DNA from 2 places in the Massilia sp. 01N410 genome. Region 1 is predicted to be linked to the other one. Evidence: predicted binding sites of a transcription regulator. Region 1 holds the regulator's gene; the other holds the start of a gene.
What was found. The regulator FNR, encoded in region 1, switches genes on or off when oxygen is low (the NO sensors DNR and NnrR bind a similar motif). The targets are predictions, from matches to a motif close to TTGATNNNNATCAA.

Region 1 (15,703 bases):
CGCGCGGCCAGGTGCCTGCCAGGTGGCCTGGAAGGCGCCCAGCCAGCCGCTCAGGACGATGGCGCGGGCCGGGAACACGGGGTAGATGCGCAGCGGCGGTTTGCCTTCAACATCGAGCAGCAGCACCGTCACGTTCAGGCCGGCGGCCAGGCGGTCGGCCCAGGGCAAGGCCTGGGCGCTGCTGCCGATCACCAGGGTGTGGCCGGCGGAGCGGTAGCCGACCGTGTCCAGCGCCTCCGGCGGCTCGATGTTGCCGAGCGCGGCGATGGCGGCCGTGCGGGCGAGCCGATTGCGTGCCTCGATTTCCGGATCGGCGCCCTGCCCTTCGATGAAGCGGATATTCATTGTGTCTCTTGCTCAGGTGGTTGTTGTGTTTGTATTTGCGGTTCTTCTTCCGGGTCCTCGATCATCTTCAGGAAGGCGCTCCTGGCGTGATCGAGCGAGGCCAGCATCTGTTCCGACACCGGGCTGGGCTGGGTGTAGTCGTCGATGTAGACGTCCAGCCTGTCCATGGTGTTGAAGTGCGGGTCGGCGAACAGTTTCTTCAGCGCGCTGCGGCGCACGGCCTGGTCGACGCCGCGGGCGACGAAGGCCGAGAAGTCGGATCCGCTGTCCAGGGTGGCGACGTCGTCCATCGTCGGCAGCGGGCGTTCCGGGGCCTCATTCGGCTGAGGCTGCGGCTGCGGCTGCGGGATCGAGTGCGATGCGGGCTGCGCGGCAAGGGCCGTGGCGACGGCGGCGGGCTCGGCCGGCTGCAGCGGTGCCGGCCCGGCCGGCGCCACGCCGCCTTCCCGGGCTTCGCTCCGAAGTTCGTTCTTTCTACGCGCCCAGCGGCGCAGGAAGCCTTCGTCGGACATGGTCACCCGTGCTGCCGGCCGCGCCGCGGCTTGGGCTGGTAGTGCTCGCGCAGATAGGCGGCCACCCAGGCGTAGATATCGGCGGACATGGTGACCCCGTCGGCGTTCTCGCCCGAGTCGAACATGCGCGTGCCCTCGACATAGCTGACCGAGGCCCGCACCGGCATCGCCCGCCCGTCTTCCATGCGCCACAGCACGAAGACCTTGGACTCGGGCGCCATCACGTTTTCGTAATAGCCCTTGTTCTCGTCCGGATAGAGTTCCAGTTCGAGGCCGGAGACCAGGTAGTAGTCGCGCTCCGGCGTCTGGCTGAGCATCTGCACGTGCGGCAAGTTGCCGCGGTCGGGCACCACGCCCACCGCTTCCCAGGCTTCGTCCGCCCACACGTGCCGGACGCTGCGGCGCTGCATCAGTACCGCGATCGGCATGCTGCCCATCTTCATCGCTCGCTCACCTCATCCTCACTTCTTGCTGACATTCTTCGGCGTGTCCTTCTGTACCGTCGGCGGGGCGTCCTTCGGCTGGGCCTGGGTCGGGACCTTCTTGACGTCCTCGCTCGGCGGCGCCGTGCCTAGCTTCTCGCTCTTGATCGCCGGCTGTCCGGCTGCCTGTCCTGCGGCCGTGGTGTTGCCGGCGCCAGGCGAGCCCGCAGGCGGCGGATTCGCCGGCCCGGCGGCGGTGACGGCGCCTGCCGCCGGCGCCGCCGCCGCGATCGCCACCGCGGGATGGGTCTTCCAGCCCTGCTCGGCGGCGCGCGAGCGCCAGCGTGTGGTGACGGCATCCATCGACGCCGCCAGGCTTTCCTTGTCCTTGGCGGCCTGGACGTCGGCCTTGGCCTTCTTCTCGGCCGCGGCCTGCTGCTGGGCCGGGGTCGGCGGCGGCAGGGCCGCCCAGGCCACGCTGGCGATCAGCAGGCCGGCGATCAGCAGGGCCGCCTTGATCGCCGGGTGGCGCCCCTTGTGCGCCCGCTTGAAATGAATGGTTCTCATCGCATCGTCCTCGTCGTTTCCGCGCTTCGCCCAACGTCCGGCTCAGCGTCCGGGGGCAGCGCTGTTGGCGCCCGGATCGCGGTGGGCGGCGGCCGGCTGCGGCGCCGGTTCCGCCGCCGGCTTCACCGGGTTGTTGCCGCTGTCGCCGGACGGCTTCTCGGTCGCGCCCGTCTGCGCGGCGATGCCGCTGGACGGCGTCGACACGCCAGAGCTCGGGCCCTGGCCGGTTTCGCGCGTGCTGCCGCCGGTGCCGGCGCCCGCCGTATTACCGCCGGCGCCGCCGGCGATGCCCGGGGTACCGCCCGCATAGGTGGCGTCGGTCTTCGGTTTGTTATTCCTTGCCATCACCACGCCGCTGGACTCGCCGCCGGCCGTCACCATGCCCGGGAACCTGGTCTGGCGCATCGACTCGTCGCCGTGCTTCTTGCAGCCGGCCGCGCTCACAAGCAGCGCCAGGGCGCCCGCATGCATAAGAAAAACTAATGCTTTCATGGCCTGACTCCCGGCGGCAGAGTGCCCGGTGCGCCGCCGGCCGGCGGATGGTCGGGCGGCGGCACGTGATTGTCGAAGGTGCCCGGCGGCACGCCGGCCTTGACCTCGTCGTACCAGATGCCGTGGTGGGCCCGCGCCCAGGCTTCGTCGACGTCGCCATGGCGCATCGCGTGGTAGGCACCCGGCGTGCCCCAGGTGCCGATATAGATGTGGCCCATGGCGGCGGCGATGTAGAAGGTGGCGCCGAGCAGATGCAGGTAGTTCGCGATCTGCAGCACGTAGCGGGTCTGGCCGAAGGCGACGAAGTCGAGGATCAGGCCGCTGATCGACATCACCAGGCCCAGCAGGGTCACGCCGAACCAGAACCAGCTCTTCTCGCCGGCATTGAAGAAGCCGGCCGGCACGTGTTCGTGGCTCAGCATGCCGCCGGCCTTCCTGAACCACAGCCAGTCGACCTTGCGGAAGAAATTCCGGCGCAGGAAAGTGAAGAACATTAGCACCGAGCACAGGATGAACAGCGGGCCGATAAAGTTGTGCAGGTACTTGAAGATATAGGCGATGAAGGCGAACACGTCATGGCCGACCAGCGGGATCAGCAGCTTCTTGCCGAACAGGATCACCAGGCCGGTGACGGCCAGGATGATGAAGCTGATCGCCGTCGCCCAGTGGATGTGGCGCTCCCAGTTGGTGAAGCGCTGGATGCGGCGCCCGGTATCCGGCGATCCCGACTGCAGCTTGCCGACCACCTTGGCGACCAGGAAGACGGCCAGCAGCGCCAGCACCAGCACGGTGCCGGCCAGGGTGGCGAGCGGGCCGTTGCGGAACACCCGCCACTGGTTGCCGCCGCGCTGGACGATGACGTCCCCTTCCTTGTTGCCGTACTGGCCGAGGTAGTGGCGGTCGATATGCACGCGGCCGGAATTCTTCGAGGCCAGGCCGGGATCGGGCACGCGCGAGTCCTGCTGGGCCTGCAGGATGGTCTGCTCCTCGGCATAGGCCGGCTCGGCGCGGTTGTTCGGGACACCGGCCCAGGCCGTCGACAGGCTGAGCGCCATGAGCACACACAGGATGATCGATCGCATGGTCGGCTCCTCAGGGGTTGGCCCGGTTGTATTCGTTCTGGTGCTGGTTGCGGTTACTGATCGTCCCCCACCAGGCCAGCCTGTCGTTGTGGAAGTGGGTGGCGAACGGCAGGTTGTCCTTCTTGCCGGCGTACTGGCCCTTGATCCAGTGCGGGTGCTGGTCGACTTCCAGGCAGCCGGCCAGCAGCGCCATGGGAATCAGCATGAGGATGAGACGCTTCATGTCGGCAGCCTCCCCTCGTCGTTCTGCGAATCCTTGAGGTTCTGGTTCTCGCGCGGTCCCTGGCCGGTGGCCTTGATGTCGCCGCCGCGCTTCGGCTTGCCGTAGGCGATCTTCCAGCCCCACAGTTCCGGACCGTAGCCGCGGGTTTCGACGCGCTGGCGGTAGATGTCCGCGATGACGCCGGCATCGCCGCCGATCAGGGCCTTGGTGCCGCACATCTCGGCGCAGGCCGGCAGCTTGCCTTCGGCGATGCGGTTGCGGCCGTATTTCTTGAATTCGGCTTCCGAGGTATCCGGTTCCGGACCGCCGGCGCAGAAGGTGCACTTGTCCATCTTGCCGCGGTGATTGAACAGGCCGCTCTCAGGGAACTGCGGGGCGCCGAAGGGGCAGGCGTAATAGCAGTAGCCGCAGCCGATGCACTGGTCCTTGGAGTGCAACACGATGCCGTCTTCCGTGTGGTAGATGCAGTTGACCGGGCACACCGCCAGGCAGGGCGCATCGGTGCAGTGCATGCAGGCCACCGAGATCGAACGTTCGCCGGGAACGCCGTCGTTGATCGTCACGACGCGGCGCCGGTTCACGCCCCAGGGCGTCTCGTTCTCGTTCTTGCAGGCCGTCACGCAGCCGTTGCAGTCGATGCAGCGCTCCGTGTCGCAAATAAACTTCATCCTGGCCATAAGACCTCCTAAACTTGGGCCCCCGCCTGCGCGGGGGCGACGAGCTAACTTATGCGCGCACCAGGCGGCACAGCGATACCTTGGTTTCCTGCATCATCGTCACGGCGTCGTAGCCATAGGTCCAGCCGGTGTTGACGGCCTCCCCGCGCACTTCCGGCGCCCCGCCCTCCGGATAGTGCTTTTCGAGGTCCTCACCCATCCACCAGCCACCGAAGTGGAAGGGCATCCACACCAGGCCCTGCGGCACGCGCTCGGTCACCATCGCCATCACCTTGAGGTTGGCGCCGGTCGGGGTTTGCACCCAGATGAAGTCGCCGATCTTGACGCCGATCTGGGCCGCATCGTTCGGATTCACCTCGCAGAACATGTTCTGCTGCAGCTCGGCCAGCCAGGGGTTCGAACGCGTCTCCTCGCCGCCGCCCTCGAACTCGACCAGGCGGCCGGAGGTCATGATGAGCGGATAGTCCTTCGAGAAGTCGACCTGCTGGACCGACTTGTACAGGGTCGGCAGGCGCCAGAAGGCGGCCTTGTCGTCGTAGGTTGGGTACTTCGCCACCAGATCGCGGCGCGGCGAGACGATCGGCTCGCGGTGGGTCGGGATCGGGTCCGGGAAGTTCCAGACATTGCAGCGCGCCCGCGCATTGCCCCAGGGCGCGCAGCCGTGGGAGATGACGACGCGGATAATGCCGCCCGACAGGTCGGTCTTCCAGTTCTTGCCCTCGGCAGCAAGCTGCTCTTCCGGCGTCAGGTCGGCCCACCAGCCGAGCTTCTTCATGAAGACGTGGTCGAATTCCGGATAGCCGACGTCGAGTTCGCTATCCTTGTTGGTCGAACCGTCGGCCGCCAGCAGGGTCTCGCCGTTGTGCTCGACGCCCCAGTTGGCGCGGAACGGCAGGCCGCCTTCGGCCACGGACTTGTGCAGGTCGTACAGGATCGGCGTGCCTGGATGCTTCATCTCCGGCGTGCCCCAGCAGGGCCAGGGCAGGCCGTAATAATCGCCCTTGCAGGGCCCATCCTCGGCCCGCAGCGTGGTCGGGTTGAAGGTGTGCTTGTTCTGCATGTGCAGCTTGAGGCGCTCCGGCGAGCAGCCGGTATAGCCGATGGTCCAGCAGGAGCGGTTGATCTCGCGAAGGATGTCCTCGATCACCGGCTCGTTCTCGACCACCTTGATGTTCTTGACCAGTTCGTCGCCGAAGCCCAGCTTGCGGGCGAACAGGTACATGATCTCGTGGTCGGTCTTGCACTCGAACAGGGGCTGGATGACGCGTTCGCGCCACTGGATCGAGCGGTTCGAGGCCGTCACCGAGCCCTGGCACTCGAATTGCGAGGCCGCCGGCAGCAGGTAGACGCCGTTCTCGCGCCCGTGCATCGAGGCCGTCATGCTCGGATAGGGGTCGATCACGACCAGCATGTCGAGCTTCTGCATTGCCGCCTTCATGTCCGGCAGGCGGGTCTGGCTGTTCGGCGCGTGGCCCCAGTAGAACACGGCGCGCAGGTTGCTCGGCTGGTCGACGTACTGGTTCTGCTCGTTCACCGCGTCGAACCAGCGCGACACCGTGATGCCCGGCTTTTCCATCAGCTCCTTGGAGCCGAAACGCGACTTGATCCACTCGTAGTCGACGCCCCAGACGGCGGCGAAGTGCTTCCAGGCGCCCTCGGCGATGCCGTAATAGCCCGGCAGCGAATCGCCGTTCGGGCCGACGTCGGTGGCGCCCTGCACGTTGTCGTGGCCGCGGTAGATGTTGGCGCCGCCGCCCGGGGTGCCGATATTGCCGAGCGCCAGCTGCAGGATGCACAGGGCGCGCACGTTGGCGGTGCCGACGTGGTGCTGGGTGATGCCCATGCACCAGACCACCGAGGACGGGCGGTTCTTGGCCAGCATCTCGGCCGCCATGCGCACCGAGGCCTCCGGCACGCCGGTGACGTCGGTCACCTTGTCCGGGGTCCATTTGGCGACTTCCTTGCGGACATCATCCATGCCGTTGGTGCGGGCGGCGATGTATTCCTTGTCTTCCCAGCCGTTCTCGAAGATGTGCCACAGGATGCCCCACACCAGCGGGATGTCGGTGCCCGGACGGACCCGTACGTAGTGGTGGGCGAAGCGCGCCGTGCGCGTGAAGCGCGGATCGACCACGATCATCTTGGCGCCCAGCTCCTTCGCGTGCAGGAAGTGCAGCATCGAGATCGGGTGGGCCTCGGCCGGATTCGAACCGATGAACATCACGGCCTTGCTGTAGTGCAGGTCGTTGAAGGAGTTCGTCATCGCGCCGTAGCCGAAGGTCTGGGCCACGCCCGCCACCGTGGTCGAGTGGCAGATGCGCGCCTGGTGGTCGCAGTTGTTGCTGCCCCAGAAGGAGACCCATTTGCGCAGCAGGTAGGACTGCTCGTTGTTGTGCTTCGAGCTGCCGATGACCATCAGCGCGTCGGGACCGGATTTCTGGCGCAGCTCGAGCAGCTTGTCGCCGATCTCGTTGATGGCCTGGTCCCAGGAGATGCGCTCGTACTTGCCATTGACCAGCTTCATCGGATAGCGCAGGCGGTGCTCGCCGAAGCCGTGCTCGCGCACCGAAGCGCCCTTGGCACAGTGGGCGCCCATGTTGATGGGCGAGTCGAAGGCCGCTTCCTGGCGCACCCAGACCCCGTTGCTGACCACCGCCTCCACCGAGCAGCCGACCGAGCAGTGGCTGCAGACGGTGTGCTTGATCTCGGTCTTGGTCTCGGCCGCATTGACCGGATCGGCCGCGCTGGCCGGTTCGATGACGTTCAGCGGCAGGTGACGCGCGACCGCCGCGGCGCCGGCCGTCACGCCGGCACCGACCAGGAATTTGCGGCGTTTCAGCCCGCTGTCGCGCGATGTCTTCACCAGGGTCATGGCAACTCCTTACCAGTAAGCGGCCGTCTGGTAGTAACGGCGGATGTGTTCGGTCTCGTGGTAGCCCTTGGGTTTGGCCGGCGGCTCCGGGGCCGGCGCGGGTGGCGCGGCCTCGGCGGCGCCGGCGCGGGCGGCCACCACGGCAAGGGCGCCCAGCGGCGCGGCCTTCAGCAGGCTGCGGCGGGCGGGGTCCGGAACTTTGTCGTTATCTGCCATGGCGATCCTCATGCGGCAAGGGTTGCGTCGGCCGGCTCCCACACCCTGAAGGCATGGGCTTCGACCGCCAGGAAGGCGCCGGCGAAGGCGGCGACCACCCGGTAGAAATTGGCGGGTTCGGCGCCCGCGATGGCGGCCACGCAGGCCGCGTACCAGGGCTGGATGTGGGTGACGAACAGCTGCTTCTGCTCCAGCAGCGGCTGGCGCGCGATGCCCGGTGCGCCGGTGATCAGGACCCGCATGGTTTCGCACAGGGCGCCCAGGTGGTCTTCGAACTCGCCGACGCCCCGCGCGCGCGCGATGCGCAGGCGCGCCAGGTCCTGGCGCAGCCCGGCCAGCGGAAAGTCGTTCATGTGGCCCGTCAGGTAGAAGGAGCCATAGGGATTCAGGAGCGGGGTGCCGGTGCTGATGAAGAGGTTCGCGAATTCCTCGGACACCGCGCTGGCATCGACCACGCTGGCGGCCTGGGTCAGCTTCAGCCACGCGTCTTCGAGCGCGCGCCCTGCCTCGTCCTCGCCGTCGGCGGCGATCGGGTCGGCCGCCGCCAGGGCAGCCAGCAGGACATCGTCGGGCGGTGCCAGCATCAGGCGGGCGATCAGGGCATAAAAATCGGCCCTGGCCTGGTCTTCGTCGGACACGGGCATCGAGATCGTTTGAAAAGACGTGGCTTCCTGCGGCACTGAGCGGTTCTCCCGTTAACAAATCTGCACTGAAAGTGTAGTCCCGGGGAACCCAAAGGGCGCGCACGGTTGAACTTCTTCGCCTTTTCTATTTCATGCCGGCCGCGTGCATCAGTACCCGCAACAGCCAGGCGACAGCGCCCAGCGCCGCAACACCGAGCAGCCAGAGGCCGAGCATCCAGCCCAGCCTGCGCATCCAGAGCGTATTCATCAGTGATAACCCTCCGTGTCGACCACCTTGCCTCGGAACACGTAATACGACCACCCCGTATAAGCCAGGATCAGGGGCAGCACGATCAGGGTGCCGATCAGCGCGAAGCTCTGGGTGGCCGGCGGCGCGGCCGCTTCCCAGATCGTGATCGCGGGCGGCACGATGTGCGGCCAGATGCTGATTGCCATGCCGATATAGCCGAGCAGGGTCAGCGCCAGCGCGGCGATGAAGGGCTGGCGGTGCGGATCGCGCTTGAGCGACCACAGCAGCCAGAACGCCGACCCGGCCACCAGCAGCGGCACCGGCGACAGGATCAGCAGGTTCGGGAAGCTGAACCAGCGCGCGGCCACCTGGTGCTGGGACAGCGGGGTCCAGATGCTGACCACCACCACCGCCGCCAGCAGCAGCAGGGCAAAGGGCCGCGCCAGGGCGACCATGCGGCGCTGCAGTTCGCCCTCGGTCTTCATCACCAGCCAGGTCGCCCCCAGCACCGTATACGCGATCATCACGCCAAAGCCGGCCGCCAGCGGAAACGGCGCGAACCAGTCGAGCGGCCCGCCGGCATAGCTGCGTCCCGACACCGGAATCCCGGACAGGAAGGCGCCCAGCGCCACGCCCTGGAAAAAGGCCGCCGCCATCGAGCCGCCGGTGAAGGCCAGGTCCCAGATCGGCCGTTCGCGGTCATTGGCCTTGAAGCGGAATTCGAAGGCGACGCCGCGGAAGATCAGGCCCAGCAGCATGAAGATCAGCGGCAGGTAGAGGCCCGGCAGGATCACGGCGTAGGCCACCGGGAAGGCGGCCAGCAGCCCTTCGCCACCCAGCACCAGCCAGGTTTCGTTGCCGTCCCAGATCGGCGCCACCGAATTCATCATCGCGTCGCGGTCGCGCCTGGCCGGGACGAAGGGGTAGAGCATGCCGATGCCGAGGTCGAAGCCGTCCAGGATCACGTACATGAACACGGAGAAGAAGATGATGCCGGCCCAGACCGCGGTGATGTCGATGTCCATGTCCATGTTCACGTCATATTGTCTTGGTTGGCGGAGGCATCGGCCTCCGGCACCGACAGCGGCCGCGCCGGCGTGCGTCCCCTGCCCGGCCCGCCTTGCGGGATGCGCGTGGTATCGAAGGCTTGCGGCCCCTTGCGCACCAGCCTCAGCACATAGGCGATGCCGACCCCGAACACAAAAAAGTAGGAAACCACGAACAGCGCCAGGCTCAGCGCCACCGGCCCGGCGTCGATCTTCGAGGCGCCGTCGGCGGTGCGTAGAACGCCATAGACGATCCAGGGCTGGCGCCCGACCTCGGTGGTGATCCAGCCGGCCAGCACCGCTACCAGACCCGCCGGCCCCATCCACATGGCCATGCGCAGGAAGCCGCGGCTGTCGAACAGGCGCTTCCTGAAGCGTAGCCACACGCCCCAGGCGCCCAGCGCGATCATCAGCAGGCCCAGGCCCACCATCACGCGAAAACTCCAGAACAGGATCAGGGAATTCGGCCGCTGGTCGCGCGGAAATTCCTTCAAACCCTTGATCTGGCCGCCCCAGGTATGGGTCAGGATCCAGCTGCCCACGCGCGGGATGCCGATGGCGAACTTGGTTTCCTCGTCCTCCATGCTGGGTATGCCGAACAGCAAAAGTGGCAGGGGCTTGTCGCCCTCGTTTTCCCAATGCCCCTCGAGGGCGGCGATCTTGGCCGGCTGGTGCTTGAGAGTGTTCAGGCCGTGCATGTCGCCGACCACGGCCTGGATCGGCGCCACGATCAGCACCATCCACATCGCCATCGACAGCATGGTGCGCACCGCCTCGCTCCCCCGTCCCTTGAGCAGATGCCAGGCCGCCGAGCTGCCGACGAACAGCGCGGTCGACAGGAAGGCCGCGATCGACATGTGCACCAGCCGGTAGGGGAAGGAGGGATTGAAGACGATCTTGAACCAGTCGACCGGCACCATGCGGCCGTTGACGATGTCGTAGCCCTGCGGCGTCTGCATCCAGCTGTTCGAGCCGAGGATCCAGGTGGCGGAAATCAAGGTGCCGAGCGCGACCATGCAGGTGGCGAGGAAGTGCAGCCCGGGCCCGACCCGGGTCCAGCCGAACAGCATCACGCCGAGGAAGCCGGCCTCCAGGAAGAAGGCGGTGAGCACCTCGTAGGCCAGCAGCGGCCCGGTGATGGCGCCGGCGTATTCGGAAAAATAGCTCCAGTTGGTACCGAACTGGTAAGCCATCACGATGCCGGAGACCACGCCCATGCCGAAGTTGACGGCGAAGATCTTCAGCCAGAAGTGATAGAGATCGACGAAGACCTGGCGCCTGGTCTTCAGCCAGCACAGCTCGAGCACGGCCAGGTAGCTGGCCAGGCCGATGGTGATGGCCGGAAACAGGATGTGGAACGACATCGTGAACGCGAACTGCAGGCGCGCCAGGTCCAATGCCGCCAATCCGAACATGAGTCCCCTCCGCTATTGTCGTGTACGGAATCTAGCACGTGCTGAGCCGCGCACGATTGGCGCAGTAGCGATGCCTGGCCGCGTTCAAAATGCCACGGAGTATGATCAGGCGTCGAGGAAGCCCCGGCTTTGCGAACGCAAGCTCGGCATGGGGCCGTATAATCCGGGGTATTGACATCCATTCGCATCCTTTATCCGATGATCCAGGCCATCTCTTTCCAGAGCGACGACAAGCCGCTGAACGTTCCCGCGCTCAAGGCCAGCTGCTCGGCCTGCAGCATGCACCAGCTGTGCCTGCCGATGGGCCTGGAAGACGCGGACATCGACCGCCTCGACAAGATCATCGGCCGCCGCCGCCGTCTCGAGCGCGACGAAGCCCTGTACAAGATGGGCGAGCCCTTCCGCAACCTCTACGCGGTGCGCTTCGGCCACTTCAAGACCTACCAGGTGAATGCGGCCGGCGAGGCGCAGATCACCGGTTTCCAGATGGCCGGCGAACTGCTGGGCATGGATGCGATCAGCGCCGACCGCCACCACTGCGACGCCGTCGCGCTGGAAGACAGCGAAGTCTGCGAGATTCCCTTCACCAACCTGGAAGACCTGTTTGGCCAGGTGCCTGCCCTGCTGCGCCACTTCCACCGCATCATGAGCCAGGAAATCACGCGCGAGCAGAACGTCATGCTCCTGCTCGGCAATATGCGCGCCGAGCAGCGCTTCGCCGTCTTCCTGGTGAACCTGTCGGCCCGCTACGCCGCGCGCGGCTATGCGGCCAACAGCTTCCAGCTGCGCATGTCGCGCGAGGACATCGGCAACTACCTGGGGCTGACCATCGAGAGCATCAGCCGCCTGCTGTCGCGCTTCAAGAAGCTTGGCCTGCTGCAGGTCGACAAGCGCGAAGTGACCCTGCTCGAACCGGCGCGGCTGAAGGCGATGGCGGCCGGGACCGAGCAGTGCAGTCCGATGGCGTGATCAACTAGCCTGTTGGATTGCTTCCGGCTTTTGATCGGCCGGTGCGGCTTCCGGCGCGACGACGTTGCCGTCGACGACTTGCACGACCATTTGTTCGCCTTGCGGGGCCGGGGCCAGGCAGTTGTATTTCAGGCACTCCCCTCGACAATAAGATCCAGTGGGTACATGCTGGTCGTCCGGCGTAGGCCAAGCACAAAACGGAGGTCGACATGACGACAAGTAACTTAGTTGAAGAACTCTCGGGCGCTCCATCCCGCCATGGGCTTCTTCAGGACATTGGCAGCTTGCGCGAAGGCCGAACCCGGCTCGATCTGGATGGGTTTCGATTCGATCCGATACGCAAGCTTCCACTCTATGTCTTCAATCTCGTCGACGACGACGGAGCTCTTGTCGGCCAGTATCACTTTGCACCGGGCGCGCCGGAAGCGGTGGGAGAGATCGGCAACGCCGGGGGATACGTGGATGAAGCGTACCGGAACAGAGATCACAGCAAAGACGCCATCAAGGCCTTGGGCGAGCTGGCGTCGCGACACGGAATGGACTCGTTCATCATCACCTGCCCGAAGGACAACGAGGCCGCGCGTAAAGCCCTGGACCAGGTCGGCGTAGAAATGGCGAATCGTGGCGACAAACTCTGTTTTTACGAAATTCCGGCATCGAAATCGAACTGAAGCAACCACGACGAGGAGACAGAGATGATCAAGGTGAGCGTGATGTATCCCAACGGCCCGGACGCCCGTTTCGACGACGACTACTACCGGGAGCGGCACATGCCCATGGTGAAGGAACTGATGGGCGATGCTTTAATGTACTACACGATCGACAGGGGAATGGCCGGCGGTGCGCCGGCGTCGAACGCGCCCTACATCGCCATGGGTCACCTGTTCTGCGACTCGGTCGATGCCTTCCAGGCCGGCTTCGGCCCGCATACGAAGGAAATCATGGGCGACATTCCGAATTACACCAACCAGACGCCGGTCGTCCAGATCAGTCAGGTGGTGGTCGGCCAAGCCTGAGCCGGGCGGCCGCCTCATCCTTCCCAGCGCGAGCCGGGAAGGATGCCGCACATGTTCCCGCGCTGGAATCCGGGACCCTTGAAGGCGAGGAAATCGTCATTGAAGCTAGCGAAGGTGGTGTCCGGGCGCCGCTTCAGCACCCGGTGGCCGAAATCCTGTCCGCGCGGGTGGGCGGCGACCACGGCGGCGCGCTGTTCCGCCGTGAACTGGTCGAAGTTGCGGCCCGCCATGTCCATGGCGGCGCCGGCCTGCGAAGGCAGGACTACCTGAGCAACGTGGATGCGGACCGTGTGGCCGCCGCCTGGCGGAACTGGTGCGGCGCCTTGGGTGATATTCGATCGCTCACCACGACGGTTGGCAAACCGGTGCCGAAATGACCCACCCGAGGGGAAACCATATTCGTGCAGATCGGCGCCAGGATCTACCAGCGTCGTCGATGCAGTACACGTAATCCCGGGCGGTGCCGAGCCAGGCTGCATAAGCCGGATTCGCTTCACTGCCGGGCGCGCCACCTCAAGCGCGAATGGATATACTCAGCATATCCGCCCACTATTGGGAATCGCGTGATGAACCGACGCCGCGACTACAAGACCGCCCTATTGATCGACGCAGCGATCTACTCGAGCTCTGCTGAAGTACGCGCGCACGCCGCCGGCGAACTTTCAGAGCGGCCCCTCCCGCCTGATTTCGAGATGCGCATCTTTTTGGAGCCGAATAGGCGTCGCCACAACCCACCTTCGCAGCAGCCGGAATTTCCGGAGTAATCGCGTCCAGGTGGACTGTCCGGGACCGCATGCAAATACGATTGCCATGATGCGACTGCCCACGTCCGCTCATGGGACCCGAAGGGACATCGGCATATCGCCGATCGCAGCCGCTTCAGGTATTCTCACGCACGTAACTATTGATTTCCTTGCCGTTCAGTTCAGTTTTCATTTCGTACGTCATTCCCAGGCGCTCGGCGACACGACGCGATGATTCATTGCCAGAAGCGATCAGTGCCCGAACCTTCGGCTCACCCCGGACCTCGAACGCATACTTCAGGACTGCCGCCGCCGCTTCGTTCGCAATTCCCTTTCCCCAGAATGCCCGATAGGTATTCCATCCCATCTCCATCACGGTTGATTCGTGGCGGAAGAAAGCGCCCACGCTGCCAACCAGCTGACCTGTCTGCCGGTCCTCTATCGACCACCAGCCAGCCCGGTTCAGGAGCCAGAATCCAGCATGTGAGTTGAAGATGCGCCAGGCGGTCTGACGGTCTGCCGAGCCTAAATGCGCTGAGCTTTCAGCATTCGACAAATGATCCGCAAATAATTCGAAGTCTTCAACACGATATTCCCGAAGCGTAAGCCGATCGGTGTGAAGGCGAGGCACGGAAATCGTAAGGGCGTCATTCATGAGAAGTGCATCCTTAAATGTTTACATGGTGTTCAGCCACCGCGTACGGCATCCTTGCTCAGCGACAGGCACGAGGTTTTGTTCGGCATTCCTAAGCAAACTGAAACTCCCCGGCATACCCATGAAAGAACTTCCACGTCGGGTCTTCATGCACCTTGCCGGCGAACTCTTCGTCGGGAAAACGATCCTTGACTCCCTGAACAAAAGCTTTCGCATCGAATGAAGGCGCAAGATAGATATAGTAAGTCCGCTTGCCTGCAAAGGTTTCGATAACGGCAATCAGCCCTCGCGTTTCATCGTCGAAGGGCGTCGTCACGCAGCTGCCCAGCGTTATGAGCGAGTCGTTGTAATCCCCTTCCGGAAGACCGTTTTCCCTCACATGCTTCAGCTTGTGCGTCAGTACCAGCAATCGCGGAAACGTCGGCCGAAGTCGCGCGAACTCCGCGACCTTGACGTCCGGCCGGCGCATATAGAGCGGAAAGCCCTCGTACATGGTATTGCCGTTGAGCCAGCTTCGCTTCGATGTCGTCATGGCTTGTTTGCCTTCATCTTTCCGATAACAGCGTGGAGTCGAACCACACATCCTCGTATCCGTCTTCAGGCAGCCTTCTGCTGCGCCACCCAGCGCTGCACGATCTCCCCCAGCACATCCAGCGGTACCGAACCATTCTTCAGCACCACGTCATGGAAGGCCGGCAGCGAGAACTTGTCGCCCAGCTCGCGCCTGGCCTGGTCGCGCAGTTCGAGGATGCGCAGCATGCCGATCATGTAGGCGCAGGCCTGGCCCGGGCGGGCGATGTAGCGCTCCACTTCCTGGGCGCCGATGCCATAGTCGATCGCCTGCTGGCGGGTCCAGCCCTTGGTGTGCAGGCCGGTATCGACCACCAGGCGGCGGGCGCGGAACAGTTCGGAGCCGAGGGCGCCGAGCAGGCCCGGGACGTCCCCCTCGTACCAGCCCTGCTCCACCGCCAGGCGCTCGGCGTACAGGCCCCAGCCTTCGCTGTGGGCGCTGCCGCCGCCGAAGATGCGCTGGGCGCGGAATTTCGGCAGGCCGGTCTGTTCCTGCTGGATCGCCAGCTGGAAGTGGTGGCCCGGCACCGCTTCGTGGTAGGACAGGCTGCGCATGCGGATCATGTCGAAAGTAGGGCCGCGCATCGGCACCCAGAAAATGCCGGGACGGCTGCCGTCCGGCGCCGGCAGCGAGTAGTGGGCCGAGGCCGAAGGCTCGGTCAGCGGCGGCTCGCGGCGCACTTCCACCGGGGCGCGCGGCTTCAGCTTGAACAGGGCGTTGCTGCGCTGTTCGGCGTCCGCCACCATCGCCGCGTACTTCTGCAGGATCTCGGGACGCGGATCCCCTTCTCCCTTCGGCTGGAAGCTGGCATCCAGCTGCTTCATGCGCTGCTCGATCGTGCCGTCGGTATAGCCGAGCGAACGCAGGTGGCGGTCCATCTCGGCTTCGATGCGGGCGACTTCGCGCAGGCCGATCTCGTGGATCTGTTCCGCCGTCAGGTTGGTGCTCGTGTAGGTTTTCAGGGCTTGCTGGTAGGCCGCGAGCCCGCCCGGCAGGCGCGAGATGCC
Region 2 (15,703 bases), on a different contig from region 1:
CGGCGTCGAAGCCGTCGCCCTCGGCGAGCAGCACAAGCCCGACATCGCCTTCCTCGACATCCGCATGCCGGGCATGAGCGGCATCGAGGCGGCGCGCCAGCTGTACCGGCGCTCGCACATCGTGTTCGCCACCGCCTACGACCAGTACGCGCTGGACGCCTTCGAACAGGGCGCCCTCGACTACCTGCTCAAGCCGGTGAGCGCGGAGCGCCTGGCCACCACCTGCGCGCGCCTGCAGACGCGCCTGAAACTGCACGCGCCCGCCCAGCCGGATATCGGCCAGCAGCTGGCGAAGCTTACCTCGCTGCTCGAAAACAAGGGCTCGTCCCAGCCGAAGACCGGCTACCTGCGCTGGATCCAGGCCCAGGTCGGCTCCAGCCTGCGCATGGTGAGCACGCGCGAAGTGCTGTTCTTCCAGTCGGACGAGAAGTACACGCGGGTGCAGACGGCCGGCGCCGAATTCCTGATCCGTAAAACACTGAAGGAACTGGCCGAAGAGCTCGACCCGGACGAGTTCTGGCGCATCCACCGCTCGACCCTGGTGCGCGTGGACGCCATCGGCGAAGTCACGCGCGACCTGCGCGGACGCCATATGCTGAAGCTGCGCGGCCATCCCTTCGAGCTCGAGGTGAGCCGCAATCACACCTATCTATTCCAGCAGATGTGAATCGCAGCGGCGCGCTGGTAGGATGGCGCCTCCCCTTTCATGAAGGAGCTGCCATGTCATCCATTGCGATTCCCTGCCTGCGCTACCGCGACGCGGCCGCCGCCATCGACTGGCTGTGCGAGGTCTTCGGCTTCGAATGCCAGCTGGCGGTGCCCGGCAGCGACGGCGCCATCGCCCATGCCCAGCTGACCCTGGACGGCGGCATGATCATGCTCGGTTCGGTCAGCAGCGAAGGCGAATACGGACGCCTGCTGGCCCAGCCGGACGAGATCGGCGGCCGCGAGACCCAGACCGTCTACCTGCGGGTGCAGGACGCCGACCGCGTCTGCGAACGCGCCCGCGATGCCGGCGCGACGATCCTGCAGGAGCCGGCCGACACCGAGTTCGGCAGCCGCGGCTTCCTGTGCCGCGACCGCGAAGGCCATGTGTGGAATGTCGGCACCTACGACCCGTGGCAGGCCGGGGCGCTGTTCGACAAGCCCTGAACAGCCGGGACGATCAGCCAAACAGGCCCTCGTCGGATCCGTCGCCGTCGAAGAAGCCGCCATTGCTGTCCAGGCCGCCACTGTCATCGAGGCCGCTGTCGAACAGACCTTCCGACGCGACCTCGCCCGAGCCGCTGTCGAGCAGGCGCCTGCCCTGGGAACCGACGTCGCCCAGGCCGGCCTGGTCGGCCAGCGAGCTGCCCGACTGGTCGCTGAACAGGTTGTTGCCCGGGTCGTCGCTGTTCAGCAGGTGGTTGCCGCCCTGGCCGTGGTGACCGAACATGTTCTCGATGCCCTGGAACAGGAAATTACCGGCCGCGACACCCGCCGCCGTGGCCGCGATCGAGCCCAGCAGGCCGCCGCCAAGGAAGCCGCCGGAGCGCGAACCGAACATGCCGCCCGACACCGGCGGCTGCTGGTATGGCTGCTGGTATTGCTGCGGCGCTTCCTCTCGCTGGTACTCGCGCCGCTCCTGCTGCATCGGCGCACTGGCGGGACGCGTCTCGCCGCTATTGCCCCAGGTATTGGCGTCCAGGAAGCGCCTGTCGCCCTGTTGGGCGCTGCGGAGCTGGTCTTCCAGCTGGGCGATCTGCCCCTTGGCATTCTTCAGCGCCTGCTCCAGCAACAGCGAGCGCTGCACCAGCAGATAGGCGGCGTCCGGCTGCTGGGCAACCGCACGCTGGATCAGCGCATCGGCTTCCGCATCCTTCTGGATCCCGCGCGCCTGGATCAGCTGGCTCAGGAAATCGTGCAACATCTGTGAATCTTGCGGGCTCATGGCCTTGCCTCCTCAATGTGATTCCGGATAGCCCCCATGTTGGAGGGTGTGGTCAGGATTTCAAGTCACGATCGCCGTTTCGCGCGCTGGCCGCGCCGGAGGCGGCTTGCCTGCGCTGCCGGCAGCTTCGCCGGCTTCGTCGGACGCGCCGTCGAAACGGAAGCCGCCCGCCTCATGCAGTTCCCAGGCCCCCTCCCCCATCAGGTGCAGCACATGGGTGTGATGGCGCAGCACGGCGGGACGGTGGGCGATGCTGATCAGGGTGGCGCCGCTGTCGCGCAGGCGCCCGTAGAGCGAGGCTTCGTTGCCGCTGTCGAGGGCGCTGGTCGCCTCGTCCAGGATTACGATGCGCGGCGCATGCACCAGCACGCGGCCGAAGGCCAGGCGCTGCTGCTCGCCCACCGACAACAGCTTCTCCCAGTCCTGCACCGCCTCCAGGCCGCCCACGCGTTCGGCCAGCTGCGGCAGATGGACCTGCTCCAGGATCGCCAGCAACTGGTCGTCGCTCAGGTCGGACTGCGCACTCGGATAGATGAGCTGGCTGCGCAGGGTGCCATGCTGCAGATAGGGCTGCTGGGGCAGGAAGAAGAACTCTTCAAGCGGCGGATGATGGATGGCGCCGCTGCCCGTGTGCCACAAGCCGGCGATCGCGCGCAGCAGCGAACTCTTGCCGCAGCCGCTGTCGCCGGTGATGAGCAGCGCGTCGCCCGGCTTCAGCACCAGGCTCAGCTCCTTGATCAGCACGCGCTCGGATTGCGGCGGATGCAAGGTCAGGGATTCCAGCGCGAGCTGCCCGGCCGGATGCCGCTGGATGCGCGGATGCTGGCCGTCGGCGGCTGCGGTGTCGGGCGCGGCACCGGGGAGCACGAGTTCGGACAGGGCCTCCAGGCGGCCGATGCCCGCCACGAAGCGGCTCAGGCTCTCGAAGTTGTCGACGATGACGCCCACGGCGCCGAGCACCGCGGTAAAGGCACCGGCCGCCTGGATCGCCCGCCCGACTTCCAGTTCCCCGGACAGGACGCCGTCTGCCAGGATCACGCCCGGCAACACCAGGGTGAGCTGGCTGAAGGTGCGCTGGAAAAAGTTGAGGGAGCGCTGCCTCTTGATGAGGCGTCCATAATTCTGGATAACCTTGTCCAGTTTACTGTCGATATGCACCCGCTCCTGGGCTTCGCCGCGGTAGAAGGCGATCGATTCCGCGTTTTCGCGCACGCGCATCAGGCTGAAGCGGAAATCCGCCTCGCGCCTCAGCTGCCAGAAATTCAGGTGGATCAGCGGGGTGCCGAATATCCAGAGGGCGATGACGGTGCCGAACGTCGCATACACGGCCAGCACGCCGACCAGCAGGTGGGAAATCGACCACAGCACGGCGCTGAAGGCCACCAGTTGCATGACCGAACCCAGGAAGATCAGCAGGAAATTGATCGACCTTCCCGTGAAGGTATTGATGTCTTCGCTGATGCGCTGGTCGGGGTTGTCGATCTCGCTGCTCGAACCCAGTTCGTAATACCTGCGCCCTTTCAGATAGCCGTCGAGGAAGCGCCCGGTCAGCCAGCGCCGCCACTGGTTGGCGAACAGGTCGCGCATGTAGTAATAGAAGGCATAGACCGGCACCGCGAAAGCCAGCACGAACAGGCACATCCTCACCGATTTCCAGAAGCGGCCACCATCCTTGGCCGCCAGCGCCGAAGTCATCTCGCCGGACTGGTCGTTCAGCATGACGGCCAGCTTGGTCTCGACCAGCATCAGCACGATCAGGAGCGCCAGCAGCAGCCAGGCCCTCCCCTTTTCTTCCCCCAGCCAGTAAGGTTTTGCCACACCGATAAATTGCTTCCAAGCAGCGAGCGACAAGGGCGCGGCGCGGCGTCGTTTCTTTGGTGCCGCCGACGCGTCATCGGTCCTGGCGTCGGTTCTGGCGGAGGTGGGCGTGTTCATTTCAAGGGCATAAACGTGGCATCAGTCCCAGCATACGACCAGGAATGAAGGCGTTCGGTGCGGAAACGGACATAGCGGCGATTGATTACAATGACTGAAACCGGTGCCGTATACACAGGGAGAGCCAAATGGGAGCGTGGTCTCACGAGTCATTCGGAAACGATGACGCATGCGATTGGGCAGCACAGCTGGACGAATACGATGACCTGAGCCTTGTCGAGGCGACGCTCGACACCGTGCTCGAGGCCGGCGACGACGAGCTCGAGGCGCCGGAGGCGTCCGAAGCCATTGCGGCGGCTGAAGTGGTGGCCCGGCTGCAGGGCAATCCCGGCACGGCGGATGCCTTACCGGAAGAACTCGACGCCTGGGTGGAGCGCATCCGGCTCCTGCCCTCGGCCGACCTTGCGGCGAAGGCGCGTCGTGCCCTCGATCGCGTGCTCGCCGGTCCTTCCGAGTTGATGGAACTGTGGGACGAATCCGGGGAATCGGAGGCGTGGCAGGCTTCTGTAAGAGAGCTCAAGGACCGCATACGCATCTGACGACGCGTACGCAGCCTGGGGGTATGACAGCTTACTTCTGCAGATCCCAGCCGCCGAAGGCATTCGGCAGCTGGCCGGCGGCCGTGGTCTCGAGCAGGTCGCCCTTCAGGTTGGTCAACACGACCGGCAGCTCGTTGCCACCCAGTTCGAGGGTCACCTGGCGGCAGGCGCCGCAGGGGGCGATCGGACCGTCGGTATCGCCGATCACGGCCAGGGCCGTGAAATCGCCCGGCTTGTAGCCGTGGGCGATGGCCGAGAAGAAAGCGGTGCGCTCGGCGCAGTTGCACAAGCCATAGGACGCGTTCTCCACGTTACAGCCGCGGAAGATGCGGCCGTCCTTGCACTCGAGTGCGGCGCCGACCTTGAACTTCGAGTAGGGGGTATAGGCCAGTTCGCGTGCGGCGCGGGCTTCTTCGATGAGTTTTTCGTATTTCATGGGAACTCCAGGCCGTCGTGGTTTTTACGGACGAATGGTCTTGTAGATCATCGGCTGCGCAGCCGGCGCCTCCGCCGCGATGCGGTAAGCCGCCTGCACCTGGCGCACCGCCTGCTCCGCCGCTTCGCTGGAGCGCGCATGCACCAGCGCGATCGGCTGACCCGCATCGACCTTGTTACCGAGTTCGATCAGGTCGGTCAGGCCAACGGCGAAGTCGATCGGGTCTTGCGGACGCACGCGGCCGCCGCCCAGCGCCACCACCGCCAGGCCCAGGCCGCGGCAGTCGGTCGAGTAGGCGTAACCCGATTCCAGGGCCGGCACCGGCACCACGATCGGCGCCTTGGCCAGATGGGCGTCCGGCTTGTCCATCAGGTCGGCCGGGCCGCCCAGGGCGGTGACCATGCGCGCGAAACGCTCGGCGGCTTCGCCCGAATCCAGGGCGTGCTGCAGCTTGGCGTGGGCTTCTTCGCTGGTCGCGGCCAGGCCCGAGATGACCAGCATCTCGGCGCACAGCGCCATCGTCACTTCGTGCAGGCGCTTTGGTCTCGACTTGCCGGTCAGGTAGTCGATCGCGACGCGCACTTCGACTGCATTGCCGGCCGCCGGGCACAAGGACTCGTTCATGCCGGTCAGGATCGCCGAAGTGCGGGTGCCTGCACCGTTGCCTACCTTGACGATCGACTCGGCCAGCTCCACCGATTTTTCGTAGGTCGGCATGAAGGCGCCGCTGCCAGCCTTGACGTCCATGACCAGGGCGTCGAGGCCCGCCGCCAGCTTCTTCGACAGGATCGAGCCGGTGATCATCGCCACCGATTCGACGGTGGCGGTGGTGTCGCGGATGCTGTAGAAGCGCTTGTCGGCCGGCGCCAGCTGGGCGGTCTGGCCGATGATGGCGACGCCGACTTCCTTCACCACCTTCTTGAACAGCTCGGGATCCGGCACCGTCGAGTAGCCCGGGATCGAATCGAATTTGTCCAGGGTGCCGCCGGTGTGGCCCAGGCCACGGCCCGAGATCATCGGCACGAAGCCGCCGCAGGCCGCGATCATCGGGCCCAGCATCAGCGAAACGACGTCGCCGACGCCGCCGGTCGAGTGCTTGTCGACCACCGGCCCCGGCAGGTTCAGCGATTTCCACTCCATGACCTGGCCGGAATCGCGCATCGCCAGCGTGAAGGCGACCCGCTCGTCCATGTTCATGTCGTTGAAGTAGACGGCCATGGCGAGGGCCGCGATCTGGCCTTCGGTGACTTCACCGTTCGGGATGCCGCGTACGAAGAACTGGATTTCTTCCTTGGTCAGGGTGCCGCCGTCGCGCTTTTTGCGGACGATTTCTTGGGGGAGGAACATGATTGCTTCCTTAAGTGTTAGCTCGTAAACGTCGTTCCCGCGGAGGCGGGAACCCAAGTTTGTTCGCGTTACGCTAGCAGAACTTGGGCTCCCGCCTGCGCGGGAACGACGGGGTAACTCAGTATTAAACGCCGTACGGAATCCAGACGTTCTTAACCTGGCTGGCGTGCTGCAGTACCGTCTTGCCGCAAGCCTGCTTGGCATCGAACCAGTCGCGGCCCTTGGCGCCGCCGGTCCAGGTGCGCTTCAGCGACTCGCTGGAGAGGCGCTCGACTTCCGCGCAACCTTCCGCCGAACCGTCGTGGCGCCACACGGCATCCACGTCGAAGTGCGAAGCCAGGGTGCGGGCCAGTTCGTCGCTGGAGCCGGTGACGATGTTCAGCGCGCCGCCCGGCAGGTCCGAAGTGTCCAGCACCTGGTACAGGTCCAGCGCCGACAGCGGATGCGCTTCCGACGGCACGGCGATCACGCGGTTGCCCAGCGCCAGCGCCGGGGCGACCAGCGAGATGAAGCCCAGCAGCGGGTTCTCGTTCGGGCAGACGATGCCGATCACGCCGACCGGCTCGTTCAGCGCCACGGTAATGCCGTGCATCGGCGGCTGGTGCGCCAGGCCGTCGTACTTGTCGGCCCAGGCGGCCCAGTAGAACAGGCGCTCGATCGAGGCCTGCACTTCGGCCGCAGCGTTCTTCGCGCCGGTCTGCTGGGCGATACGCGACGCGAATTCGTCGGCGCGCACGGCCAGGTTTTCGGCGATGTAGTACAGCACCTGGGCGCGGTTGTGGGCGGTGGCTTTCGACCAGCCGGCCGCCTTGTGCGCGGCTTCGACGGCGTTGCGGATGTCCTTGCGGTTGCCTTCGCCGATGTCGGCGATGAACTGGCCGTTGGCGCCATGGATGGCGCGGCTGTAGGCGCCGTCCGGGCGGGCCTGCTTGCCGCCGATGTAGAGCTTGGCGGTACGGTCGACGGCGAACGGGACACCCTCTTCCACCGGCTTGAGCTTGCCCTTTTCAGGCGCGAGCGGCGCGGCCGGGCGGCGGTCTTCGGCCAGCGGGGTCAGGTACTCGTACATGCCCTCCTTGCCGCCTTCGCGGCCGAAGCCCGATTCCTTGTAACCGCCGAAGCCGCAGGCGGCGTCGAACTGGTTGGCGGTGTTGATCCACACCACGCCGGCCTTGATGGCGGGCGCGACGTCCAGTGCCAGGCTGATCGACTCGGTCCACACGCAGGCGGCCAGGCCGTAGACGGTGTTGTTGGCCAGCTGGACCGCTTCACCCGGGGTGCGGAAGCTCATCGCCACCAGCACCGGGCCGAAGATTTCGGTCTGGGCCACGGCGGCCGAGGTCGAGGCGCCGGTGATCAGGGTCGGCAGGTACCAGGAGCCGGCAACCGGCATGTCGCAGCTCGGCTGCCAGATTTCGCAACCCTCGGCGCGGGCGGATTCCACCAGGCCGGTGATGCGCTGCTGCTGCACCGGATCGACCAGCGCGCCGATGTCGTTCGACTTGTCCAGCGGCGAGCCGACGCGCAGGTTCTGCATGCGCGCCTTGACCTTGGCGATGAAGCGCGGGTAGACCGATTCCTGCACCAGCAGGCGCGAGCCTGCGCAGCAGACCTGGCCCTGATTGAACCAGATCGAATCCACGAGACCTTCGACGGCGGCGTCCAGGTCCGCGTCTTCGAAGACGATGAAGGGCGACTTGCCGCCCAGTTCCAGAGACAGCTTCTTGCCGGTGCCGGCGGTGGCCTTGCGGATGATGCGGCCCACTTCGGTCGAGCCGGTGAAGGCCAGCTTGTCGATGCCCGGGTGGTTGACGATGGCTTCGCCCACGCGGCCGTCGCCGGTGACGATGTTGACCACGCCGGCCGGCACGCCGGCCTGCTGGCAGATCTCGGCGAACAGCAGTGCGCTCAAGGACGTGAACTCGGCCGGCTTGAAGACGATGGTGTTGCCGGCTGCGAGCGCAGGCGCGATTTTCCACGCCAGCATCAGCAGCGGGAAGTTCCACGGCACGATCTGGCCGACCACGCCGACGGCGCGGTAGTCGGCGAATTCTTCCGACTGCAGCTGGGCCCAGCCGGCGTGATGATAGAAGTGGCGCGCGGCCAGCGGCAGGTCGGCATCGCGGGTTTCGCGGATGGTCTTGCCGTTGTCCAGGGTCTCGAGCACGGCGAACAGGCGCGAGTGCTTCTGCAGCAGGCGGGCGATCGCGTACAGGATCTTGGCGCGGCCGTGGCCGCCCATGGCGACCCAGAGCGGCTGGGCGCGGCGCGCGGCTTCGACGGCGCGGTTGACGTCGTCCGAGGTGGCTTGCGTCACCTGGGCCAGTTCGTTGCCGTCGGCCGGATTGAAGGAACCGAAGGTGTCAAGGGCTTCAGTCCAGGCGTTGTCGATGAACAGGCCGAAACGGCGGCCATGCTGGTCCAGCCACGCTTGCGCTTCCTTGGTGCTTTCGGGTGCGGGACCGTAATCCATAGTTTGCAGAATCTCTTTGATAGTAGGCATGACGAATCCGTGAAATCTTAGGGTTGCGCGTGGCGGTGGGCGGCCGAGTAGTAGCCGGTCACGTGGTGCTCGAGCTGGCGCTCGATGTCGGTCAGCAGGCTGGATGCGCCGATGCGGAACAGGTGCGGCTGCAGCCATTCGTTACCCAGCTCTTCCTTCATCACGGTCAGGTACTGCAGCGCGGATTTCGCGGTGCTCACGCCGCCCGCCGGCTTGTAGCCGACCTTGAAGCCGGTACGTTCGTAGTATTCGCGGATCGCACGCACCATCACCAGCGACACCGGGATGGTCGCGTTCACGCCTTCCTTGCCGGTCGAGGTCTTGATGAAGTCGGCGCCGGCCATCATGCAGACCCAGGATGCCTTGGCCACGTTTTCCAGGGTGACCAGGTCGCCGGTCGCCAGAATGGCTTTCACGTGGGCTTCGCCGCAAGCCTGGCGGTAGGCCAGCATCTCGTCGTACAGCGCCTGCCAGTTACCGGTCAGGACGTGCTGGCGGGTGATCACGATGTCGATCTCGGTCGCGCCCGCGGCCACCGACAGTTCGATCTCGCGCAGCTTGGTTTCCATGCTCGACAGGCCGGCCGGGAAGGCGGTCGACACCGCGGCGATCGGCAGTCGGCCTTTCAGGACCTGCACCGCCGGGGTGATCATTTCGTGATACACGCAGACGGCGCCGGTGGTCAGCGAGTCCAGGCCCAGTGCCTGCATCAGGTCGGTGCGCAGCGGACGCATCGCCTTCATGCACAGGCGCTCGACGCGGCCCGGGGTATCGTCGCCGGACAGGGTGGTCAGGTCGATGCATTCGATCGCCTTGACCAGCCAGGCGGCCTGGTAGTCCTTCTTGACCGTGCGGCGGTTCGCCAGGCTGGCGGCGCGGCGGTCGGCGGCGTTGCGGTTGACCTTGAGGTGGTTGATCCAGCCCAGGTCGAGGCCGGTGGCCGTGTTACGCGCAGTGATAATTTTAGAATCGAGGTTCGGGCTCATAGCACAGCAGTTCCGTTCGAGAGAGGTTTGACGCCGAGGTGTTTGGCGAGCGTTGCGCCGATATCGGAGAAGGTGTCGGCCACCGGCAGTTCCTTCGCGGGCGCGGCCGGGCCGAAGAACAGCATCGGGATGTGTTCGCGGGTGTGGTCGGAGCCGGGCCAGGTCGGGTCGCAGCCGTGGTCGGCGGTGATCACGACCAGGTCGCCGGGCTGAAGCTTGGCCATGAATTCCGGCAGGCGCGCGTCCAGCTCGTGCAGCGCGTTCGAGTAACCGGCGACGTCGCGGCGATGGCCGAAGTGCATGTCGAAGTCGACGAAGTTCACGAAGGTCAGCGACTTGTCGCCGGCGGTGTCCGCGACTTCCAGCAGGCGGTCGAACAGCGCCATGTTGTCGGCGCCCTTGATCAGTTGGGTCACGCCCTGGCCGGCGAAGATATCGCTGATCTTGCCGAGCGCGATGACCTCGCCGCCGGCGTCCTTGACGTGGTCCAGCAGGGTCGGCGCGACCGGCGGCACGGCGTAGTCGTGACGGTTGCTGGTGCGCTTGTAATCACCGTTCGAGCCGGTGAAGGGACGCGCGATCACGCGGCCGATATTGTAGGGCTTGACCAGCTCGTACGCGGCTTCGCAGACTTCGTACAGGCGCTCGAGGCCGAAGTGTTCTTCGTGCGCGGCGATCTGCAGCACCGAGTCGGCCGAGGTGTACAGGATCGGCTTGCCGCTGGCGACGTGCTCGTCGCCCAGCTCGTTGATGATGGTGGTGCCGGAAGCGTGGCAGTTGCCCAGCCAGCCCGGTACGCCCGTCAGCTCCTGCAGTTTATCCGTCAGCTCTTTCGGGAAGCTCGGCACGGTCTTGGGAAAGTAGCCCCAGTCGAACAGCACCGGCACCCCGGCGATTTCCCAGTGGCCGCTCTGGGTGTCCTTGCCGGTCGACTGCTCGCGGGCGACGCCCCAGGCGCCGCTGAAGCCGTCGCGTTTCTCGAAACCGGCCGGCCATTCGCCGCAGGCTTTATGCGCCGCGGCGCCGAGGCCGATGGTTTCCAGGGTCGGCAGCGACATCGGCTTGCCTTCCCTGGCGGCCCATTCGGCGATGTGGCCGAGGGTGTTGGCGCCGGTGTCGCCGTACTTGCCGGCGTCGGGCAGTGCGCCGAGGCCGAAGGAGTCAAGCAGGAGGATGAATGCGCGTGACATATAGTTATCTCACATAGAAATTGCTAGCTCGTCGCCCCCGCGAAGGCGGGGGGTCCAAGTTTGCCTGCGTTTCGACTGCTCGACAAACTTGGGTCCCCGCCTGCGCGGGGACGACGTATTAGGCGTTAGCGGTCGTACCCAGACGTTCAATAAACGCGTGCATCAACGCCACCAGGTCCTTGGCCGCCACCGCAGCATACTTCAGGGTCTGCTCGTGCGACAGCGGGAACGGGGTCAGGCCTTCGGCCAGGTTGGTGATGGCGGAGACGCCGGCGACTTTCAGGCCGCAGTGGCGGGCGGCGATCACTTCCGGGACCACCGACATGCCGACCACGTCGGCGCCCATGGTGCGGAAGGCGCGAATCTCGGCCGCGGTTTCGAAGTGCGGGCCCGGGGTCGACAGGTAGACGCCTTCGTGCAGGGTGATGCCCTTCTCTTTCGCCACGGTCTTCACCAGTTCGCGGGTGTCAAGGTCATAGGCGTTGGCCATGCTGAAGAAGCGCGGGCCGAAGCGGTCGTCGTTCGGGCCGGCCATCGGGCTGCCCGGCAGCAGGTTGATGTGGTCGGAAAGCAGCACGATGCTGCCGGCGTCCACTTCCGGACGCAGCGAACCGGCCGCGTTGGTCACGAACAGCAGTTCGCAGCCCATCAGTTTCAGGGTACGGACAGCGGAAGTCATCACGCTGGCGCCGTAGCCTTCATAGAAGTGGCCGCGGCCCTTCATGCAGGCGACCGGCACGCCGGCCAGGGTGCCCAGCACCAGTTCGCCGGCGTGGCCGTGCACGGTGCTGATCGGGAAGCCAGGCAGGTCGGCGTAGCTGATCGCCACCGCGTCCGTCATCTGCTCGGCCAGCACGCCGAGACCGGAGCCGAGGATGAGCGCCACACGCGGCGTGAAACCGGGCTTGCGGGCACGGATGACGTCGGCGGCTTCGAATGGGGTGTTGCTGAGCATGGATGGCTTCCTTGTGATATTCGCTGGATTGGGCTTATTGCGGGTATTCGTGCTGGCAGACCGGAGAAGCTGAAGGAGCGTCAGGCGCTCAAGGTGTTGCACAGAAAGCGGGAGCCCGGTGCACCAAATAAATCAAACTATGCATTATCGTGGATTGGTATGGCAAATACCAAATTTTTGCTCGATTTATATGTAGAAGGTATAAATGGGCTATGCTGCATGTTAGCCCCCGGAGACAGCCTCGGATTGACGCCGACCAAACAAGTGTTTAAGATTAAAAACAATTGTTTATAGCCTCCTTGAATCGGAACCACCGTGAGCGAACACTCAAAAAAACAACAGTTGCTTGAGCTGATCCGCGCGAACCCCTTTATTTCGCAGCAGGATCTGGCTGCCAGCCTGGGGCTGTCGCGCTCGGCCGTGGCCGGCTATATCGCCGGCCTGATCCGCGAACGCAAGCTGCTGGGACGCGCCTACGTGCTGCCGGACCGCCGTCCCGTCACCTGCATCGGCGCGGCCAACCTCGACCGCAAGCTGCGCTCGCTGGCCGGCATCGCCATGCACACCTCGAACCCCGCCATCCAGAGCGAATCCTTCGGCGGCGTCGCCCGCAACATCGCCGAAAACCTCGCGCGCATGGGCACGCCGGCCGCCCTGCTGACCGCGACCGGCAAGGACAGCTCGGGCGCCGCCCTGCTCGCCCACGCAAAAAGCCTCGGCATCGACCTGGGGGGCACGCTGCAGCTGCCCGACCTCGCCAGCGGCACCTATACCGCGGTGCTGGACCAGGATGGCGAGATGGTGGTCGCGCTGGCCGACATGGCCCTCTACGACCGCCTCGATCGCGCCTTCGTCGACAGCTGCCAGGCCCGGCTCGCGACCAGCGCGCTGGTGGTGGCCGACCTCAACCTGCCGCTCGACACGGTCGACGCCGTGATCGCCGGAGCGCGCCGTGCCGAGGTGCCGCTGGTGCTGGTGGCGGTGTCCGAGCCGAAGATGGCGCGCCTGCCGCGCGATCTCTCGGGCGTGCGTCTCTTGATCCTGAACCGCGGCGAACTCGCGGCGCGGGTCGGGCGCGAACTCTCCAGCGAAACCGAGCTCGACGCCGCGGTGGCCGAAGTGCGGGCCCAGGGCGCGCGCGACCTGATCGTCACGCGCGGCGCCGACGGCGTGCTGTTCACGCGCGGCGGCACGGGTGAGGACCGGATCGTCCGCCTGTACGCGCCCGGCACCGACGTGGTCGACGTCACCGGCGCCGGCGACGCCTTCGCGGCCGCCGTGTGCTGGTCGCTGGTCCACGACGGCGAAGACCTCGAACTGGCCTGCCGGCGCGGCCTGAAACTGTCGGCGCTGACCCTCGGCGTGACCGAGACGGTGCATCCGCGCCTCGGCCCGGACACTCTTACGAACATGAACCTCCAGGACTGACCATGCAAGCCTTTCTCCAGTTTTCTCCCGAAGTGCAGGCCGCCCGCGCCGCCGGCAAACCCGTCGTCGCCCTCGAGTCGACCATCATCTCGCACGGCATGCCCTACCCGCAGAACGTGCAGACCGCGCGCGAAGTCGAGCAGGTGATCCGCGACGCCGGCGCGGTGCCGGCCACCATCGCCATCATCGACGGCCGCATCTGCATCGGCCTGTCCGACGACCAGCTCGAGCAGCTGGGCCAGTCGACGGACGCGATCAAGGTGAGCCGCCGCGACCTGGCCTACGTCCTGGCCACCAGAAAGCTCGGCGCCACCACCGTCGCCGCCACCATGATCTGCGCGAAGCTGGCCGGCATCGAAGTCTTCGTCACCGGCGGCATCGGCGGCGTGCACCGCGGCGCCGAGACCAGCTTCGACATCTCGGCCGACCTGCAGGAACTGGCCCGGACCGGCGTCGCCGTGGTCTGCGCGGGCGTCAAGTCCATCCTCGACATCGGCCTGACCCTCGAATACCTCGAGACCCACGGCGTGCCGGTGGTGAGCGTGGGCCAGGCGGCCTTCCCCGCCTTCTTCACGCGCGACAGCGGCTTCAAGGCCGACTTCCAGCTCGACACGCCGGAAGAACAGGCGCGCTTCATCCGCACCAAGTGGCAGCTCGGCCTGGAGGGCGGCGTGGTGGTCAGCAATCCGGTGCCGGAAGTCTCGTCGATGAAGAACGAGGAGATCGATGCCATCATCGCCCAGGCCCTGGCCGAAGCGGCGCAGCAGGGCGTGAAGGGCAAGCTCGTCACGCCCTTCCTGCTGGCGCGCATCAAGGAACTGACGGGCGGCCGCAGCCTGGCCACCAACATCGCCCTGGTCAAGCACAACGCCCTGGTCGGCGCCAAGCTGGCCGTGGCGCTGCACGCCACCCATTAACGACAGCCTGACGGGTTCTCCATGTCGATCGACCTGAAGCAGTTGAAGTATTTCCTCGCGGTGGCCGAAGAGAAAAGCTTCAGCCGCGCCGCCGAGCGCCTGCACATCTCGCAACCGCCGCTCTCGCAGCAGATCATGAAGCTGGAGAGCGAGCTGGGGGTGCGCCTGTTCGCGCGCACCACCCGCAGCTTCGAGCTGACGGTGGCCGGCAAGGCCTTCATGCAGGAAGCCTCGGACCTGCTGGGGCGGATGCGGATGGCGGTCGACACCATCCGCCAGATCGACCGCGGCGAGGTCGGGCGCCTGCGCGTGGGCATCGTCGGCTCGGCGATGTGGGGCCCGATACCCGGCCTGCTGGAACAGTTCCAGAGCCAGTTCCCGCGCGTGACCTGGACCATCCACGAACTCGGCCCGAACGAGCAGTGGGACGCCCTGCGCGGAAAACAGATCGACGTCGGCTTCTGGCGCGAGCCGAAGCGCGACGAGGACGAACTGAAGCACGCCGGCCTGCGCCAGGACCTGTGCTTCCAGGAGAACTACTGCGTGGCGGTGAACGTCCAGGATCCGCTGGCGCGCAAGGACCGCATCGAGCTCACCGACATCGCCGGCGAGCCGCTGCTGATCCTGCACCTGGACCAGTCGGCCGAGCCGCGCTACCTGATCCAGTGCTGCGTGAACGCCGGCTTCCAGCCGACCATCTTCCAGGAGGCGGCCGAGCCGCAGACCCTGCTGGCGATGGTGGGCGCGGGCCTGGGCGTGGCGCTGATGCCGGAGACCACCGGCCGGATCGGCTGGCCGGGCGTGCGCTTCCTGCCGATCAGGGACATTCCGCCGTCGGCGAACCTGTACATCACCTATCCGATCCAGGACGACGCGCCGGTGGTGCGGGCCTTCCTGAAGATCGTGAATCCGGAAGGCGAATCCTAGGAATCGATCCCGATAGGGATAGGCTCCACTCAAGCCGGCGGACTGGCCGCATCCATCAGGTTCGTCCGCAGATTGACGATGGCCTTCTGCAGGGTCCGGAACTCTTCCGGGGTCAAGCCCGCGGCCTTGGCCGTGACCTCGCGGTAGTCGAAGGCTTTTTCCCGCAGTTGGCGTCCGGCCTCGGTCAGGGACACCCGCACGCTGCGCTCATCCTCCGCGTCGCGCTCGCGGCGCACATATCCCATCGCTTCCAGGCGCTTGAGCATCGGCGTGAGCGTGCTCGGCTCCAGGAACAGGTTTTCGCTGAGGCCCTTGACCGTCTGCCGGTCCTGTTCCCAGAGCGCGATGATGGTCACGTACTGCGGGTAGGTCAGCCCCAGCTGCTCCAGCACCGGCTTGTAGACGCGTGAATAGGCCAGGTTGGTCGAGTAGATGGCAAAGCACATGAAGTCGCCGAGTTTTGCGGCGTCCTTGCGCTTCCGATCGTCCTTGCTCATTTGACATCCCCAAAAAATAATTATCGCGATAACGATTATCGTACTTGAAAAGCGCGGAGACTTCGTATAAATTTATGATCATAATGATTATCGTCATAAGTAATTCCAGAAAG

Region 2: the regulator FNR is predicted to act here: its motif matches at 12,068-12,081, upstream of AC1DOP_RS04190 (carbohydrate kinase).

The regions. Positions count from the first base shown of each region.
Region 1 is NZ_JBFTRV010000001.1:215,490-231,192, reverse strand. It holds gene AC1DOP_RS01070 (4Fe-4S binding protein) at 1-345, opposite strand, end outside; gene AC1DOP_RS01065 (DUF3306 domain-containing protein) at 342-857, opposite strand; gene AC1DOP_RS01060 (DUF3305 domain-containing protein) at 860-1,300, opposite strand; gene AC1DOP_RS01055 (hypothetical protein) at 1,319-1,846, opposite strand; gene AC1DOP_RS01050 (hypothetical protein) at 1,889-2,338, opposite strand; gene AC1DOP_RS01045 (formate dehydrogenase subunit gamma) at 2,335-3,420, opposite strand; gene AC1DOP_RS01040 (hypothetical protein) at 3,431-3,643, opposite strand; gene fdh3B (formate dehydrogenase FDH3 subunit beta) at 3,640-4,320, opposite strand; gene AC1DOP_RS01030 (formate dehydrogenase subunit alpha) at 4,370-7,192, opposite strand; gene AC1DOP_RS01025 (formate dehydrogenase) at 7,202-7,408, opposite strand; gene AC1DOP_RS01020 (TorD/DmsD family molecular chaperone) at 7,417-8,052, opposite strand; gene AC1DOP_RS01015 (DUF2474 family protein) at 8,177-8,299, opposite strand; gene cydB (cytochrome d ubiquinol oxidase subunit II) at 8,299-9,306, opposite strand; gene AC1DOP_RS01005 (cytochrome ubiquinol oxidase subunit I) at 9,315-10,742, opposite strand; gene fnr (fumarate/nitrate reduction transcriptional regulator Fnr) at 10,941-11,711, shown strand; gene AC1DOP_RS00995 (GNAT family N-acetyltransferase) at 11,921-12,382, shown strand; gene AC1DOP_RS00990 (EthD family reductase) at 12,407-12,727, shown strand; gene AC1DOP_RS00985 (hypothetical protein) at 12,742-12,963, opposite strand; gene AC1DOP_RS00980 (hypothetical protein) at 13,294-13,491, shown strand; gene AC1DOP_RS00975 (GNAT family N-acetyltransferase) at 13,607-14,125, opposite strand; gene AC1DOP_RS00970 (DUF695 domain-containing protein) at 14,217-14,657, opposite strand; gene AC1DOP_RS00965 (DUF885 domain-containing protein) at 14,723-15,703, opposite strand, start outside.
Region 2 is NZ_JBFTRV010000002.1:333,730-349,432, forward strand. It holds gene AC1DOP_RS04135 (LytR/AlgR family response regulator transcription factor) at 1-667, shown strand, start outside; gene AC1DOP_RS04140 (VOC family protein) at 721-1,152, shown strand; gene AC1DOP_RS04145 (DUF2076 domain-containing protein) at 1,166-1,930, opposite strand; gene AC1DOP_RS04150 (ABC transporter ATP-binding protein/permease) at 1,991-3,748, opposite strand; gene AC1DOP_RS04155 (DUF4259 domain-containing protein) at 3,994-4,404, shown strand; gene AC1DOP_RS04160 (cytidine deaminase) at 4,436-4,840, opposite strand; gene deoA (thymidine phosphorylase) at 4,865-6,187, opposite strand; gene AC1DOP_RS04170 (aldehyde dehydrogenase family protein) at 6,312-8,690, opposite strand; gene deoC (deoxyribose-phosphate aldolase) at 8,708-9,676, opposite strand; gene AC1DOP_RS04180 (phosphopentomutase) at 9,673-10,866, opposite strand; gene xapA (xanthosine phosphorylase) at 10,985-11,821, opposite strand; gene AC1DOP_RS04190 (carbohydrate kinase) at 12,137-13,249, shown strand; gene AC1DOP_RS04195 (pseudouridine-5'-phosphate glycosidase) at 13,252-14,166, shown strand; gene AC1DOP_RS04200 (LysR family transcriptional regulator) at 14,188-15,093, shown strand; gene AC1DOP_RS04205 (MarR family winged helix-turn-helix transcriptional regulator) at 15,123-15,590, opposite strand.